2 regions of the Paenibacillus kyungheensis genome follow, and region 1 is predicted to be linked to the other one. Evidence: a T-box and tRNA genes for the amino acid it is inferred to sense, from the RefSeq annotation. Region 1 holds a T-box; the other holds one or more tRNA genes.
The links. A T-box is a leader RNA that pairs with one kind of tRNA and senses whether it is charged. The one in region 1 lies ahead of PQ456_RS17230 (valine--tRNA ligase), so its partner is inferred to be a tRNA-Val.

Region 1 (8,622 bases):
CGACCCAAATCTGCTCCTTGATATTGCATAGTAAAGGAAATTTTACGATCACCGGGTTGAATATCTGTCGCTGTATAATCATTTTGCGTTTCTACACCGTAAGTTATCGTTGTGCCTTCGATATTCGGTATAATTTCGCGAATATTTTCATCATCACCACAAACGATAGCTTTACCACCCGCTTGTAATTGACTTAAAAATTGCACGTAGGCTGCTTTGAGATTAGCAAAGTCACCATCATAATTTTCAAGATGATCGGCTTCAATATTAGTTACTACAGCGATAGCAGGATGATATTGTAAAAAAGTACCGTCACTTTCATCGGCTTCTGCAACTACATAGTCGCCTTTACCTGCTTTGGCGTTGGTACCCAGATTAACGATTTCTCCACCGATAATATACGTTGGATCGGTATCACATTCTTCCATCACCAGTGCAATCATTGAAGAAGTAGTTGTTTTGCCATGAGCACCTGCTACAGCTACACCTTTACGTTCATTAAGCAATCTTGCTAACATTTCAGAACGATGAATCACTGGAATATCAAGACGCTTCGCTTCTACCCATTCTGCATTGTCATCAGATAGTGCAGTAGAATAGACTACCAGATCAGCACCATGAACTTGTTCTGTCGCATGACCTATATGAATGACTGCTCCTTTTTGTTGCAATTTCGCTGCTAACGCGCTCATTGCCATATCGGAACCTGTTACTTTGTATCCCATTTCAAGCATAACACGGGCGATGGCACTCATACCGTACCCACCAATCCCGATAAAATGTACATGTTCTGTCTTATTCATCTGACTCACCAGCCCTTTTCAGAATCGGTTTGATGCAAAAGAGTCGCTCTTACATCCGAAATTAAATACAGTGTTCCGGTTACGACCCCTAGATCTTCCCGTTCTGTTCGTGATTGAAGCAACTGAATACCTTGCCGCCAGTCACGCTCCACTATAACATTGACTTCTGTTCTGTTCATTTCTTGTTGTAATCTGATCACTAATTGTGCCAATTGATCTGCATCCATTTTGCGTCGAAAATCGGGTTCTGTCAAAATAATTGTATCTGCAATTGATAATAGATGTCTAAATACAGGTTCATGATGCTTGTTTTCTAACATGCCGACAAGCATATGAAGCTTCTTGTAATGATAAGTCTGCGGTATACTTTTGACAAGCATTGCTGCTCCTTCAGGATTATGTGCTCCATCCAGTACAATCGTTGGCTCGCCAGGCATCTTCTCTAAGCGTCCTGCCCAAAAAGTATGTCTAAATCCCTTCAGCAACAGCTCATCATCCAATACAAAAGCTGAATATTGACGCAGTACTTCTAACGCCATCATCGCTACACCTGCATTGGTACATTGATGTTCTCCTTGCATAGAGATCGTAATATCGATTTCACGAAAAAGACCTTTGTAACGGAACGTTTGCTCAGCTTCATCGCCAGATCGACGTTCTGCTGTGTATTGTTCACCTGCTAAATAAAGCGTTGATTTGCAAGCTGCTGCTTTAGCACGAAGCACTTCGATCACTTCCGGTTGATCTACACTGCTCACTACAGGTACGCCCGGCTTGATAATACCGGCTTTTTCACTAGCAATCTGCTCTAATGTATCTCCTAGAATATCAGTGTGATCATAGCCTACATTTGTAATGACCGACAATATCGGATGAACAATATTGGTTACATCCATTCGTCCACCAAGACCTGTTTCCCAGATCACCACATCAGGATAACATTCTTCAGCAAAGTACAAAATGGCAAGTGCTGTTGATACTTCAAACATCGTTGGTGATCCCAAATCTGTTGTTGCCATTTGCTCCACTAAAGGATATAGACGATTAGCTAAGCGACACAATGTCTCTTCTGGAATATCTATACCGTTATATTGAAAACGATTGGTGAATTTGGTGATATACGGCGATGTAAATGTACCGACATCATAGCCGCACTGTATCAAAACACTTGTTAAAAAAGCACACGTGCTTCCTTTACCATTCGTCCCTGCAACATGTACAAATTTAAGCTTACGATGCGGGTTACTCAATAACTCCATCAGACCTTCAATACGAGATAACCCCGGACGAATCCCAAAAGGAATCAGACTATTTATCCATTCAACAGCTTGCTCATAAGTGTGAAAAGGGGCTTGATGCCCCTCTGATGTTCCATGTTCCATCCTGTTCACCTTACCCTTTCAATTCTGCGATTCGGGCAAGAACTTTTTCACGTTTTTCCGAATAATCAGCTTGTTTAGCACGTTCTTCTTCAATCACTTTAGCAGGTGCTTTAGCTACAAAGCCTTGATTAGCTAATTTTTTATCAACACGTTCAACTTCAGAAGTTAAAGTCGCTACTTCTTTTTCCAGACGAGCGATTTCCTGACCGATATCAAGCAGACCCGCAAGTGGTAAATACAACTCTGCGCCGGTAATAATCGCTGTCATCGCTTTATCCGGTGCTGATAGATCCAATCCAGATTGATACTCAGAAGTGTTGCTGAAGCGACGAATATATCCTTCGTTGGATTGAATAATATCCAATGTTTTTTGGTCTTTGGCTTTAACCATCAACTCGATTTTTTTGCTCATCGGTACATTCACTTCTGCACGAATATTACGAACAGCACGAATCAAGTCGATCAACAAATTCATTTCTTCTTGCGCTGCTTTGTTTTCTAAAGCTGGATCAAATTCAGGCCAAGCTGCAAGTGTAATCGTATTGCCTTCATGCGGCAAATGTTGCCAAATATCTTCTGAAATAAATGGCATAAATGGATGAATCATGCGCAATGTACGATCCAACACATAAGCTAATACCGATTGCGTTGTTTTCTTCGCTACTGCATCTTCACCATATAGTGACAACTTAGCAATTTCGATATACCAATCACATAGATCATCCCAGATAAAGTTATACAATAGGCGACCTGTTTCACCAAATTCATACGAATCGATTAGACGTGTAATATCACGTGCTGTTTCGTTCATACGATGTAGTATCCAGCGATCTGCTGTGCTAAGATCACCACTCAAGTCGATATCTTCATAACGGAAGCCTTCCATATTCATCAAAACAAAACGGGAAGCATTCCAGATTTTATTTGCAAAGTTACGTGCTTGTTCTACACGCTCCAGACGGAAACGCAAATCTTGTCCTGGTGTACTACTTGTAGACAACATATAACGCATCGCATCTGTACCATATTGCTCAATCACTTCAAGTGGATCAATACCGTTACCTAGTGACTTGGACATTTTCTGTCCATCCGCAGCCCGTACCAAACCATGCATCAATACGTCTTTAAATGGAATTTGATCTGTAAATTCAAGTGCTGTAAAGATCATACGAGATACCCAGAAATAGATAATATCGTATCCAGTTACAAGTAAATCGGTAGGATAATAACGTTTCAAATCTTCTGTTTCATCCGGCCAGCCAAGTGTAGAGAACGGCCATAATGCAGAACTGAACCATGTATCCAATACATCTTCATCTTGACGCAAAGTTTTACCTGCATGTTCAGGCAAATGACTTGGATCTTCTGTTGCTACAATAATCTCGCCTGTTTCTTCACAATGCCATGCTGGAATACGATGTCCCCACCATAATTGACGGGAGATACACCAGTCACGTACATTTTCGATCCAGTTCAAATACGTTTTTTCAAAACGATCCGGTACAAAGTTAACGCCTTCGCCTTCTTTTTGCGCTTTAATCGCAACATCAGCAAGTGGTTTCATTTTTACAAACCATTGTGTAGACAAATACGGTTCAACTACTGCGCCTGTACGTTCGCTGTGTCCTACTTGGTGTACATGATCTTCGATTTTGATCAAAACACCTGCTGCTTCTAGATCTTTAACGATCTGTTTGCGACATTCACTACGATCTAATCCTTGGTATTGGGCTGCATTTTCATTCATCGTGCCTGTCTCATCCATTACTACGATCTGAGGCAGATCATGACGATGCCCCATTTCAAAGTCATTCGGATCATGAGCAGGAGTGATTTTTACAGCGCCACTACCGAATTCACGGTCAACATAATCATCAGCAATAATCGGAATTTCACGTCCGGTAATTGGTAATACTAGCATTTTACCAATCATATCTTTGTAACGTTCGTCTTTGGGATGAACGGCTACCGCTGTATCACCAAGCATTGTCTCCGGGCGAGTCGTTGCTACCACAATATGTCCGCTACCATCTTGAAGCGGGTATTGTAAATGATACAGATGTCCGTTCACTTCTTTGTATTCTACTTCAATATCTGATAAAGCTGTACGTGCTTCAGGGTCCCAGTTAATAATGTATTTACCACGATAAATGAGACCTTTGTTGTATAGCTTTACAAATACTTCACGAACCGCTTTGGATAAACCTTCATCCAATGTAAAACGTTCGCGTGAATAATCAAGAGAAAAGCCCATTTTCGCCCATTGCTCATGAATGTTAGCTGCGTATTTGTCTTTCCATTCCCACACTTTTTCTACAAACTTCTCACGTCCCAAATCATGACGAGTGATACCTTCTGCACGCAGATTTTGCTCTACTTTGGTCTGTGTTGCAATCCCTGCATGATCTGCTCCTGGAAGCCAAAGCGCATCAAACCCTTGCATCCGTTTGGTACGAGTCATAATATCTTGCAATGTAAAATCAAGTGCATGTCCAATATGAAGCATACCTGTTACGTTAGGAGGTGGAATAACGATTGTATATGGCTTCGCATCAGGACGTTGCCCTGCTTTGAAAAAATCATTTTCCATCCAATAGTCATACCATTTACGTTCTGCCGATTTAGGATCATAAGTTGTCGGCATTGAAGTTGTTGCTTGATTCTCATGCGTATCTGCCATAGTAAATACCCCCATATTCGTAGTCATTTTGCTAAAATTCTCAATAAAAAAAGCCCTTCGTCTCAAAGGACGAAAGGACTTAGCTCTCGCGGTACCACCTTTGTTTCGTCCATGCATAAAAAAGCCTATGAACGACACTCCGAGGCAGATAACGGCTGCTACCGGTTTATTCTACATTCAGTATCCATCTAATAGGTTTACTGAAATTCAAATAAACAACTCCCAGGCGACTTCGATCTACCGGATCCTATAGAACCTTTCAGCGCAACAGTTCTACTCTCTTGAGGACGATATAATCTACTATTCCCGTTCAAGGTTATTGAGATCATAAATAAATCAATATTTACTCCAAATCATACCCGTTGCTCCTATCAAAGTCAATAAAAAACCTGTCATAGAGCTGACTTAAAGGCGAGGTATGCCTGATTGATCCAATAATTCGATCATATCCTCTGGTAAAGGATCATTAACAGTCATTATTTCCTCTGTAAAAGGATGTTCAAATGTTAATTGTTCTCCATGAAGTGCCTGACGATAAAATTCTTGACTACCTCCATAAAGAACATCCCCGATAAGCGTATGACCGACATCACTCATATGCACACGAATTTGATGAGTGCGCCCTGTTTCTAGTGTTAACCGCACAAGACTCGCTCTGGCTGAACTGTATAATTTCTCAATATGAGTAATCGCTTCTTGCCCTGTCGGAGACACCCGTCGACGCTGTTTGTGATGGCGATCTTTGCCGATTGGTTGATCTATGATAGTTAATTGATCACTTACTTTGCCCTGTACAATAGCTATATATTTACGATCAATCGTTTTAGAACGCATTTGCTCATCTAATTTGGATAAAGCAAATTCATTTTTGGCATATAAAACAGGGCCTGTTGTATCTTCATCCAGACGATGCACATGACGAACAGCATACTTCTGATCTGTTTGTTGATAATGATCGGCTACTACATTGGCTAATGTAATCGTTGAATCAGATGCTTCCGAAGGATGAACATTCATACCTGATGGCTTATGCATCACCAGAACATAATCATCTTCATAGAGCACTTTCGCGCGATCATGTGGACGAGGATCAAACCCATAATCCATCGGTGGAAACAGACGAAGCCGAATATGCTCTCCGTCTATTTTCACTTCACCTTTGGAATGCAGTCGACCGATTAATTTCACCGGAACCGATACTTGTTCTAACCACTGCATCACCGCTTTGTGTCTGGCATTGCCTTCTGCCTGTAGAAGATCATTATTCGGTGTAATTTGTAACCATTCTCCATCTCTTATAGAACACTGAGCCAGAATAGAAGATGGCTTAGGATCGGATACATTCATCATGATTGCAAAGACTTCATCACTTCATAATGAGCTGCAAGCGTCTGTTCAATATCTTCATCACTATGAACACCCGATACAAACATACCTTCAAATGGAGACGGAGCTACACTGATTCCGCGATCTAACATGGCTCCAAAGTAACGCTTGAACATATCCATATCGCTAGCTTTGGCAGAATCATAATCTGTTACCGGCCCTGCTGTAAAGAATGGACATACCATCGATCCTACACGATTGACAGTCAATGGAATCCCAAACTCAGCCGCATTCTTTTCAAATCCTGCTTGCAAACGAGCAGAAATTGTCTCCAAACGCTCATAAACTGCTGGAGTTAAAAGACTAAGTGTAGTATACCCTGCCGCCATAGCCAGTGGATTACCACTCAATGTTCCTGCTTGATAAATAGGGCCTGTTGGCGCTACTTGCTCCATAATTTCACGTTTACCACCATAAGCACCTACAGGCAATCCACCACCGATGACTTTACCCAGACATGTCAAATCAGGTGTAACACCGTAACGTCCTTGTGCACAATTCAAATCAACACGGAAACCTGTCATCACTTCATCAAAAATAAGCAAACTACCATATTGAGTCGTAATATCACGTAATCCCTGTAAAAATCCCGGTTGTGGTGGAACCACTCCCATATTTCCAGCAACAGGCTCTACAATAATACAAGCAATCTCTTCTCCAAAACGTTCAAACGCTAACTTTAGAGATTCCAGATCATTGTAAGGAACTGTAATCGTATTGGTTGCTACTGATTCAGGAACACCCGGACTATCAGGTAAACCTAATGTAGCGACACCTGAACCTGCTTTGATCAGCAGACTATCGGAATGTCCATGATATGAACCTTCAAATTTCAAAATTTTATTGCGCTTTGTATATCCACGAGCAAGACGAATCACACTCATGGTCGCTTCTGTTCCTGAATTGACCATACGTACAATATCCATTGATGGAACACGTTCTACGACAAGCTTCGCCATTTTTGTTTCCAGTTCAGTAGGTGCACCAAAGCTTGTTCCTTTGATTGCTGTTTCTTGAAGAGCACGCACCACATCAGGATGCGCATGTCCCATAATGAGTGGTCCCCAAGAGCCGATATAATCGATAAATACATTACCATCAATATCATACAATCTTGAACCTTCACCACGTTCAGCATAGATTGGTGTTAAGCCTACCGTTTTGAAAGCACGAACAGGGCTGTTCACGCCTCCAGGAATATATTGTTTTGCTTCTTCAAAAGCTTCTCGTGAACGCTCATCACGACGAACAGAATGAGTAGATTCCATGAGCAAATACCTCCATCAATCAATTTATTTGAGATTAAATTATTGTTCTTCACGCAACCAACGTACAACATCTTTGGAGAAATACGTAATAATCATGTCTGCTCCTGCACGTTTGAAGCCAAGCATCATTTCAGTTACAATCCCACGTTCATTAATCCAGCCATTTTGTGCAGCAGCTTTGACCATAGCGTACTCACCGCTTACGTTATAAGCCACCAATGGTAGATCAAAGTTCTCACGTACAGCACGCAATACATCCATATAAGCAAGAGAAGGTTTGACCATCAACATGTCTGCTCCTTCGGCTACATCACTTTCAGCTTCCCGTAATGCTTCACGTACGTTAGCAGGATCCATTTGATAAGACTTACGATCACCAAATTGAGGTGCAGATTGAGCAGCCTCACGGAATGGGCCATAAAATGCTGAAGCATATTTAACAGCATACGACATAATCGGAATATCTTTGTATCCTGCTGCATCTAAGCCTTCACGAATCGCATATACAAATCCATCCATCATATTAGAAGGAGCAATAATATCTGCTCCTGCTTCTGCTTGAGAGACTGCTGTTTTGACTAACAATGTTAACGATTCATCGTTATCGACTTCTGCTTCAATATGACCATCACATTCATGTGCATGCACAACACCGCAATGTCCATGATCGGTAAATTCACATAGACACGTATCTGCAACCACTAGTAGATTCGGATAATTAGCTTTAATCCAGCGAGTCGCTTGTTGTACCAGACCATCTTGAGCATAAGCACCTGTACCTACACTATCTTTCACTTCAGGAACGGCAAATAATAAGACTGCTGGAATGCCCAATTCAGCAATTTCTTGAATTTCTGCTTGCATAGTATCTAATGAGAAATTGTATACGCCAGGCATCGACGAAATTTCTTCTTTTACATTTGTGCCGTATGTTACAAATACCGGTTGAATAAAATCGCTTTTGTGCAAAATCGTTTCTCTTACCATGCTACGAATAGCAGGCGTTTTGCGAAGACGACGGTGACGTGAAAAAGGTTGACTCATAATCATATTCCTCCTTGAATGTATACATCATAAATAACAACATATTCTTACTACCCTAG
Region 2 (8,622 bases), 1.4 Mb from region 1:
AGATCAGTGAGAATCTGATCCGCCGAAAACCCAAGGATTCCTGAGGAAGGCTCGTCCTCTCAGGGTAAGTCGGGACCTAAGGCGAGGCCGAAAGGCGTAGTCGACGGACAACAGGTTGAAATTCCTGTACCACCGAAAGCCGTTATGAGCAATGGGATGACGCAGGAGGATAGTGACGCGGACTGATGGATGTCCGTTCAAGCAGTGAGGCTGGTATGTAGGCAAATCCGCATACCCCAAGGCCAGGCTGTGATGAGGAGCGAAAATTACAGTAGCGAAGGTCATGATTTCACACTGCCAAGAAAAGTCTCTAGCCAGGAAGCAGGTGCCCGTACCGTAAACCGACACAGGTGGGTGAGAAGAGAATTCTAAGGCGCGCGGAAGAACTCTCGTTAAGGAACTCGGCAAAATGACCCCGTAACTTCGGGAGAAGGGGTGCCCCGGTAGTGTGAATAGCACGAGGGGGCCGCAGTGAAAAGGCCCAAGCGACTGTTTAGCAAAAACACAGGTCTGTGCGAAGCCGCAAGGCGAAGTATACGGGCTGACGCCTGCCCGGTGCTGGAAGGTTAAGGGGAGTGGTTAGCGCAAGCGAAGCTATGAACCGAAGCCCCAGTAAACGGCGGCCGTAACTATAACGGTCCTAAGGTAGCGAAATTCCTTGTCAGGTAAATTCTGACCCGCACGAATGGCGTAACGATTTGGGCGCTGTCTCAACGAGAGATCCGGTGAAATTTTAATACCTGTGAAGATGCAGGTTACCCGCGACAAGACGGAAAGACCCCATGGAGCTTTACTGCAACTTGATATTGAACTGGGGTGCGATTTGTACAGGATAGGTGGGAGCCGTAGACATCGGAGCGCAAGCTTCGGTTGAGGCGCCGTTGGGATACCACCCTGATCGCATTTGAGTTCTAACCTCGTACCGTGATCCGGTACAGGGACCGTGTCAGGTGGGCAGTTTGACTGGGGCGGTCGCCTCCTAAAGTGTAACGGAGGCGCCCTAAGGTTCCCTCAGAATGGTTGGAAATCATTCGAAGAGTGTAAAGGCATAAGGGAGCTTGACTGCGAGACAGACACGTCGAGCAGGGACGAAAGTCGGGCTTAGTGATCCGGTGGTACCGCATGGAAGGGCCATCGCTCAACGGATAAAAGCTACCCTGGGGATAACAGGCTTATCTCCCCCAAGAGTCCACATCGACGGGGAGGTTTGGCACCTCGATGTCGGCTCATCGCATCCTGGGGCTGAAGTAGGTCCCAAGGGTTGGGCTGTTCGCCCATTAAAGCGGTACGCGAGCTGGGTTCAGAACGTCGTGAGACAGTTCGGTCCCTATCTGTCGTGGGCGTAGGAAATTTGAGAGGAGCTGTCCTTAGTACGAGAGGACCGGGATGGACGCACCGCTGGTGTACCAGTTGTTCCGCCAGGAGCATCGCTGGGTAGCTACGTGCGGAAGGGATAAGCGCTGAAAGCATCTAAGCGTGAAGCCCCCCTCAAGATGAGATTTCCCAGTATGTAAGACCCCTTGTAGACGACGAGGTTGATAGGTTGGGGGTGGAAGTGCCGCAAGGCATGGAGCTGACCAATACTAATCGGTCGAGGGCTTATCCAATAAGCTAACACGCGATGTTTTCGTTTTCGGATTCAGTTTTCAGGGAGCAACTAACCTGTCTGTATATGATTTAATATTGGAGAGATACCCAAGTGGCTATAAGGGGACCCTCTGCTAAGGGGTTAGACTGCGTTAGCGGTGCGAGGGTTCGAATCCCTCTCTCTCCGCCACTAGAACTTATTTATAAATTTTTAGTGGATAGCAATTCATGACGATTGGTTTTTAAATGTGGCGGTGTAGCTCAGCTGGCTAGAGCGTACGGTTCATACCCGTGAGGTCGGGGGTTCGATTCCCTTCGCCGCTACCATACATATCCTGGAGATTTAGCTCAGCTGGGAGAGCATCTGCCTTACAAGCAGAGGGTCGGCGGTTCGATCCCGTCAATCTCCACCACCATATGCCGGTGTAGCTCAGTTGGTAGAGCAACTGACTTGTAATCAGTAGGTCGGGGGTTCAAATCCTCTCGCCGGCACCATTTTTATTTCTATGTATTATAACCCTGGAACCGTGGTGTAGGGGTTAACATGCCTGCCTGTCACGCAGGAGATCGCGGGTTCAAATCCCGTCGGTTCCGCCATTTTTTTAATTAAATAAAATGTAATGAATACAGTATGGCTCGGTAGCTCAGTCGGTAGAGCAGAGGACTGAAAATCCTCGTGTCGGCGGTTCGATTCCGTCCCGAGCCACCATTTTTTTGTTCATTATGGAGGCTTAGCGAAGTGGCCAAACGCAGCAGACTGTAAATCTGTTCTCTCCGAGTTCGGTGGTTCGAATCCATCAGCCTCCACCAGTTTTATTTACGTTAAACTTAATATGAGTCATTAGCTCAGTCGGTAGAGCACCTGACTTTTAATCAGGGTGTCGAAGGTTCGAGCCCTTCATGACTCATCATATGAAAAAGCATCTTGCTATTAAGCAAGGTGCTTTTTGTTTTGTCTGCTTTTTTGTATAATTTGAGGGAGTAGTCTTATTTTATTTATTTCTGATTAATAGTGTAGGGTAGCCATCAGTGTACGATTCTAGCTATGGAAGGAATTTATGATATGCATTGGAGTACATTAAAAGAACATATTGAATCAATCATAGATTACCGTATTGAAGAACAGTCTGTGGCTTTGAAAGATTGGGCATCGGATACGTATCAAGCAGGTCTAGAAGAAAGTGGATGGATCGCTGTGAAGCAGGATCTTACTGTAGTCACATTATGGCAGATTCAACCGAAAGCTATTTCTCCAAGTAATTCGAGTCTTTCGCAAGAGTTACTAGATAGTGATCATCAACAAGTCATAGGCAAGCTTAAATCGTTGTTAGAGTTATTGTTGCCTGCTTTTACAGCGTCTATGGCTATAGGAAATCATGCTTCTTCGTTGTCTATTCGTGAACAAGGGATACAAGAGTTAAGTACCTGGATGATGGAACAACTAGATAGCGGACAGTCAAAAGCGAGTATTCCTAATGGATACCTTTTGAAAGAAAGATTAACCAGCTCGATGATTCCGTTTCTACTGGTAGCTGATAGTGTACAAACAGGAACATTAGCAACCAAAGAGTTAGAAAAGTTGCTATATAGCTATTTTGGTGGAGAAGTACTGTTATTGCCATTATCTGAAAATGAGTGGTTTATTCTGACGAATCGTGAATTGATTGAAGATAGTTCTGATCTCAAGCAAAGTAGTAGTCGGGATGCTAATGTAGAGATAGAAGATACAGAAGAAGATATACTGATGGAATTTTCGTTAGGGTTATATGAATTGATTGCTAGCGAATGGGTAGGTATATTCCATATTGGAGTGTCTAAGCCTATTATTCCTAGTGAAAAGTTATTATCTGAAGTCTCTTTATTGAAGGAAACCGTTGCTTTGGGTAGATTATTTCATGTGAAAGATCATATTCATCTTCCGTGGGAATTGTCTTTGGAACGTTTATTATATCGGATTCCTGATGAAGATCGTGCTGATTTTGTAGCTAGAGCTGATCGTTATTCCGATATGTTGGATGATGAAGAAACGGTAGCTACGTTAGAAACCTTTTTCAAAATGGATTGTAATGTTAGTGAGACTGCGAAGCAATTATATATCCATCGGAATACGTTATTGTATCGTCTGGACAAAATTAAACAAGAAACTGAATTGGATGTTAGAAAGTTTGAAGATGCTGTTTTGATGAAGTTAACACTACTATTGTATAAAGTGACAAAAAGCTGACGAATTTTTTGTATAGTTTGTCGATAGATGTCTACGCGCGATTAGGGTAAGATAATAATAGAAAAAGAAATCGGTTACATAGGCGATTGGATCACCTTCGCAGCCGTAATTCATAGCTGATTTTACGATTGAGCTAAAGGTAGAACGTCCCACATGATGTTGTACATTTCACTCATTACTGTAGATCAGACTACGAATTGATTAAGACATATGGTTAATTGCCATATGCTGACAAGCTCATTTATTATGTACTTAAAAAATTACATTCATATTCTAGGGAGGCTATTATTATGGCAGGCGTACGCTTAGAACACATTTTCAAAAAATATCCGGGTTCTGATAAAGCAACAGTTATTGACGTTAATTTGGATATCAAGGATAAAGAGTTCCTAGTATTGGTTGGACCTTCTGGTTGTGGTAAATCTACAACTCTTCGTATGATCGCTGGTCTGGAAGAAATTTCAGAAGGTAAATTGTACATTGGCGATCGCGTTGTTAACGACGTAGCTCCAAAAGACCGCGATATCGCGATGGTATTCCAATCTTACGCGTTGTACCCTCATATGGATGTATATTCTAATATGGCGTTTGGTTTGAAATTGCGTAAAGTGAAAAAAGAAGAAATCGAAAAACGTGTACGTGAAGCAGCTAAAATTCTCGATATCGAGCATTTGCTAGATCGTAAACCAAAAGCACTTTCTGGTGGTCAACGTCAGCGTGTTGCTTTGGGACGTGCGATTGTCCGTGATCCTCAAGTCTTCTTGATGGATGAGCCTCTTTCTAACTTGGATGCTAAACTTCGTGGTCAGATGCGTGCTGAGATTACTAAACTAGCGAAACGTCTGCAAACGACTGTTATCTATGTAACGCATGATCAGATCGAAGCAATGACAATGGGTGACCGTATCGTTGTTATGAAAGATGGTATTATTCAACAAGCTGCTTCTCCAGAAGAATTGTACAATCACCCACGTAACATGTTCGTAGCGGGCTTTATTGGTTCTCCTACAATGAACTTTATCCGTGGTACATTGTCCGAAAAATCTGGCGGTCTAACATTCAGCGCTGCTGGTGTTGAACTAGCTATCCCTGGTGGTAAAGCGCAAATCTTGAAAGACCAAGGATTCACAGGTAAAGAAGTGATTCTGGGTGTTCGTCCAGAAGATATTCATGAAGAGCCTGTATTCTTAGAAGCTTCTCCAGCTACTGCTTTTACTGCTAAAGTAGATGTATCTGAGAACTTGGGTCATGAAATGTTGCTATACTTGAGCGGTGTAGGTACAGACACTGTTGTTGCTCGTGTTGATGGACGTTCCACTACTCGTGATAACGCTACAGCAACGATGGCAATTGATATGAACAAAGTTCATATTTTTGATACAGAATCTCAAGATAACTTGTTCTACACAGATCCTTCTTAATTCGTTATTAAAGGTAACGTAACAGAGTTCGGATAGAACATTTGATAAAAGACTTACTTATTCTGGTTTCGATCAGAAAGGTAAGTCTTTTTTTATGATAAAATGTGCATATTAATAAATGGACGTATCTCATAGCGAAGCTTTGAAATAATCGGTACAATGGTAAGCGAATATGCCAATATAATTGATTTAACTAGCATTTTCTATTACGATGAGTACATTGGACATATTATGTACAGTGCGGAAAAGTCAGGTTTGTGAAAAATCTATCTTTTTGGCGATGATCGTTTGGCTTTAGATGATGAATCACATAGAATACACAATACAGAATCAGCAACCTACTTAGAGAAAGGAAGAACAGAATGGCCAAACATGTGAAAGTTTCAGAATTGGTACAAATGTTCCAGCTTGAAGTTGTGTCTGGAGGACTTGGTTTAAAACGAAAAATTACTGTAGATGATCTGAATCGACCTGGATTAGAAATGGCAGGATATTTTGAATATTATCCTACAGAACGTGTACAGATTCTGGGTAGAACCGAGCTTGCGTTTTTTAAAATGCTTACGCATGAAGAAAAAGCAGATCGTATGAAGCGTCTTTGTAATGATGAGACGCCTTGTCTTGTGATTACACGTGGACTTGAAGTACCTGAGGAGTTAATTGAAAGTAGCGAAGAGCATAATGTTCCGGTACTTCGTAGCAATCTGGCGACGACTATTTTATCAAGCCGGATTACAGGCTTTTTGGAGAAAAAATTAGCACCAACTGCGACAATTCATGGCGTATTGGTAGACCTTTATGGTGTAGGGATGCTAATTACAGGTAGTAGCGGTATCGGTAAAAGTGAAACTGCTCTTGAGTTAGTAAAACGTGGGCATCGATTGATTGCCGATGATGCGGTAGAAATCCGCCAAACTTCGGATAATCAACTGCATGGTACGGCTCCTGAATTGATTCGTCATTTACTTGAAATTCGCGGAGTCGGTATTATCAATGTAATGACATTGTTCGGTGCGGGTGCAATTCGTAACAACAAACGAATTACTTTGGTTGTACGTCTAGAAGCATGGCAACAAGACAAGCAGTATGACCGTATCGGATTGGATGAAGAAACAACTCGTATCATTGATACAGATGTACCTCTAGTTACGATTCCAGTTCGTCCAGGACGAAATCTAGCTGTTATTATTGAAGTGGCAGCCATGAATTTCCGCTTAAAACGTATGGGTTATAATGCAGCATTGCAATTTACTCATAAATTAACAGAGACGATTGCTGAAGATCTCGACGAACTGGATTAAGGAGAGTGCTGTATGGGGACATCATTAATTAACCCGATTGCTTTCTCGATCGGAGCGCTTCAGGTGCATTGGTATGGATTGATTTTGGGTACTGGCGCATTAGTCGGGTTATTACTATTAATTCGCGAAGGACGTCGATTCGGGATTCCACAAGAGTTTTTTATGGATCTAGTGTTGTTCGGTGTTCCTTCCGCTATTATTGCTGCACGTATTTATTATGTTGCTTTCCGTTGGCCTGATTATAGAGATAACTTATGGGATGTCTTTAAAATTTGGAATGGCGGTATTGCTATATATGGTGCATTAATAGGTTCTGTGATTTGTGCGATTATTTATACGCGTAAAAAAGGATATAGCTTCTGGCGAATTATGGATTTGTGTGCGCCTTATTTGCTTGTTGGACAAGCGATCGGACGTTGGGGGAATTTTGTCAATCAGGAAGCTTATGGCGGACCTGTCGAAGAATCTTTTTTAAGAAGTAATTTGCATTTACCTGATTTTATTGTGAATCAAATGAATGTTAATGGTGTATTCCATCATCCTACATTTTTGTATGAATCGCTATGGAATCTGGTTGGTGTAATTGTACTATGTGTATTACGTCGTCGTGCATTTGTGCGTAGTGGAGAAATTTTCTTCTCTTATCTTATCTGGTATGGTATCGGGCGTTTCTTTATTGAAGCACTTCGTACAGATAGTCTTACCTTTGAAGGCCCGCAATGGTTGGTAGCTATAGTAAATGGTCTGTGGACTCCTATGACATGGTTTGGCTTCCAACAAGGAGCGATCGAACCTGGATACGGAAATATTCGAGTATCACAGTTATTGTCGCTTGTGTTGATTGTAGCCGCTATTCTATTGATGATTATTCGTCGTCGTGCTGGTCTAGCTAATGAACATTATAGCGATCCAATTGTGTCATCCAAAGTGGCACAACATGAATTGGTTACTGATCATGATACCACTACAGGATCTTCTTCAGTGCCAACAGTAGATTCGTCATCTTCTTCTAAAGATAGACATGATCTGAAAAAAGAAGATACGATTCACAATGAACGCAAGGAGTAGTGAATTTATGATTGATACGGTTTTATTGGATTTGGATGGAACGATTGTAGATACCAATGAATTGATTATTGCTTCATTTATTAACACATTGGAAAGTAATGGGTTAGCTCCATTGACGAGAGAGCAGATTATTCCGCATATGGGATTAACGTTGGAGCAGCAACTTCGTGCTTTTTCAGGTGTCGATGATGTGACTTCTTATGTTACGGCTTATCGTGAATATAGTGCGATTCATCACGATACGATGGTGGCTCCTTTTCCAGAAGTCACCGAAGTGTTAACACGTCTCCAAGCAGAAGGTATTAAGCTGGGAGTCGTGACGACTAAAATTCGTCCGAATACACTCAAAGTGCTGGAAATGTTTCAATTGGATCAATTTATGGAAGTGATTATTACGCAGGATGATGTTGAGCATACCAAACCTCATCCGCAACCGATTGAACGTGCTATGGAAGCTCTTGGTTCGTCTCCTGAGCATACATTGATGGTGGGCGATAGTCCTGCCGATTTGCAGGCTGCATCCGCAGCAGGTGTTATGTCAGCGGCTGTAGCTTGGTCTCTTAAAGGGGAAGAAGAACTATCCAAGTATCATCCACAGTATATTTTGCATACGATGAGTGATTTGTATGAATTGGTGCTTGGCGATACGGTCGATCGATGAGAAAGACCGAGCGTTTTCCTGTAAAAGAGGGACCTAATGCCTTGCGTCAAATTTATCGCACAGTCAGCCCATGGAAAGGCGTTCGGAACTTTATATGTATTCAAGTAGCGCGGTATTGTCCAGTCCTGGAATGGAAAAACTGGATTTACCGCCACTTGCTACATATGGAAGTGGGTAAAGATACGGCTTTTGGATTGATGGTGATGGTAGATGTATTTTTTCCGGAAAAAATAAAGATAGGGACGAATACAGTGATTGGATACAATACCACTATTCTTGCTCATGAATATCTGATTCGTGAATACCGATTAGGCAATGTTATCATTGGTGATGAAGTGATGATTGGTGCAAATAGTACTA

Region 2: it encodes a tRNA-Val, which carries the amino acid that the T-box ahead of PQ456_RS17230 (valine--tRNA ligase) is inferred to sense. The anticodon was not compared.

The regions. Positions count from the first base shown of each region.
Region 1 covers NZ_CP117416.1:4,019,950-4,028,571, forward strand. The annotation lists gene murC (UDP-N-acetylmuramate--L-alanine ligase) at 1-803, opposite strand, end outside; gene PQ456_RS17225 (bifunctional folylpolyglutamate synthase/dihydrofolate synthase) at 809-2,185, opposite strand; gene PQ456_RS17230 (valine--tRNA ligase) at 2,196-4,865, opposite strand; T-box leader at 4,928-5,188, opposite strand; gene PQ456_RS17235 (RluA family pseudouridine synthase) at 5,271-6,215, opposite strand; gene hemL (glutamate-1-semialdehyde 2,1-aminomutase) at 6,212-7,519, opposite strand; gene hemB (porphobilinogen synthase) at 7,559-8,563, opposite strand.
Region 2 covers NZ_CP117416.1:128,145-136,766, forward strand. The annotation lists rRNA gene PQ456_RS00540 (23S ribosomal RNA) at 1-1,607, shown strand, start outside; tRNA gene PQ456_RS00545 (tRNA-Ser) at 1,686-1,777, shown strand; tRNA gene PQ456_RS00550 (tRNA-Met) at 1,838-1,914, shown strand; tRNA gene PQ456_RS00555 (tRNA-Val) at 1,925-2,000, shown strand; tRNA gene PQ456_RS00560 (tRNA-Thr) at 2,007-2,082, shown strand; tRNA gene PQ456_RS00565 (tRNA-Asp) at 2,109-2,184, shown strand; tRNA gene PQ456_RS00570 (tRNA-Phe) at 2,221-2,296, shown strand; tRNA gene PQ456_RS00575 (tRNA-Tyr) at 2,313-2,397, shown strand; tRNA gene PQ456_RS00580 (tRNA-Lys) at 2,423-2,495, shown strand; gene PQ456_RS00585 (PucR family transcriptional regulator) at 2,651-3,811, shown strand; gene PQ456_RS00590 (ABC transporter ATP-binding protein) at 4,102-5,232, shown strand; gene hprK (HPr(Ser) kinase/phosphatase) at 5,595-6,533, shown strand; gene lgt (prolipoprotein diacylglyceryl transferase) at 6,546-7,601, shown strand; gene ppaX (pyrophosphatase PpaX) at 7,609-8,262, shown strand; gene PQ456_RS00610 (acyltransferase) at 8,259-8,622, shown strand, end outside.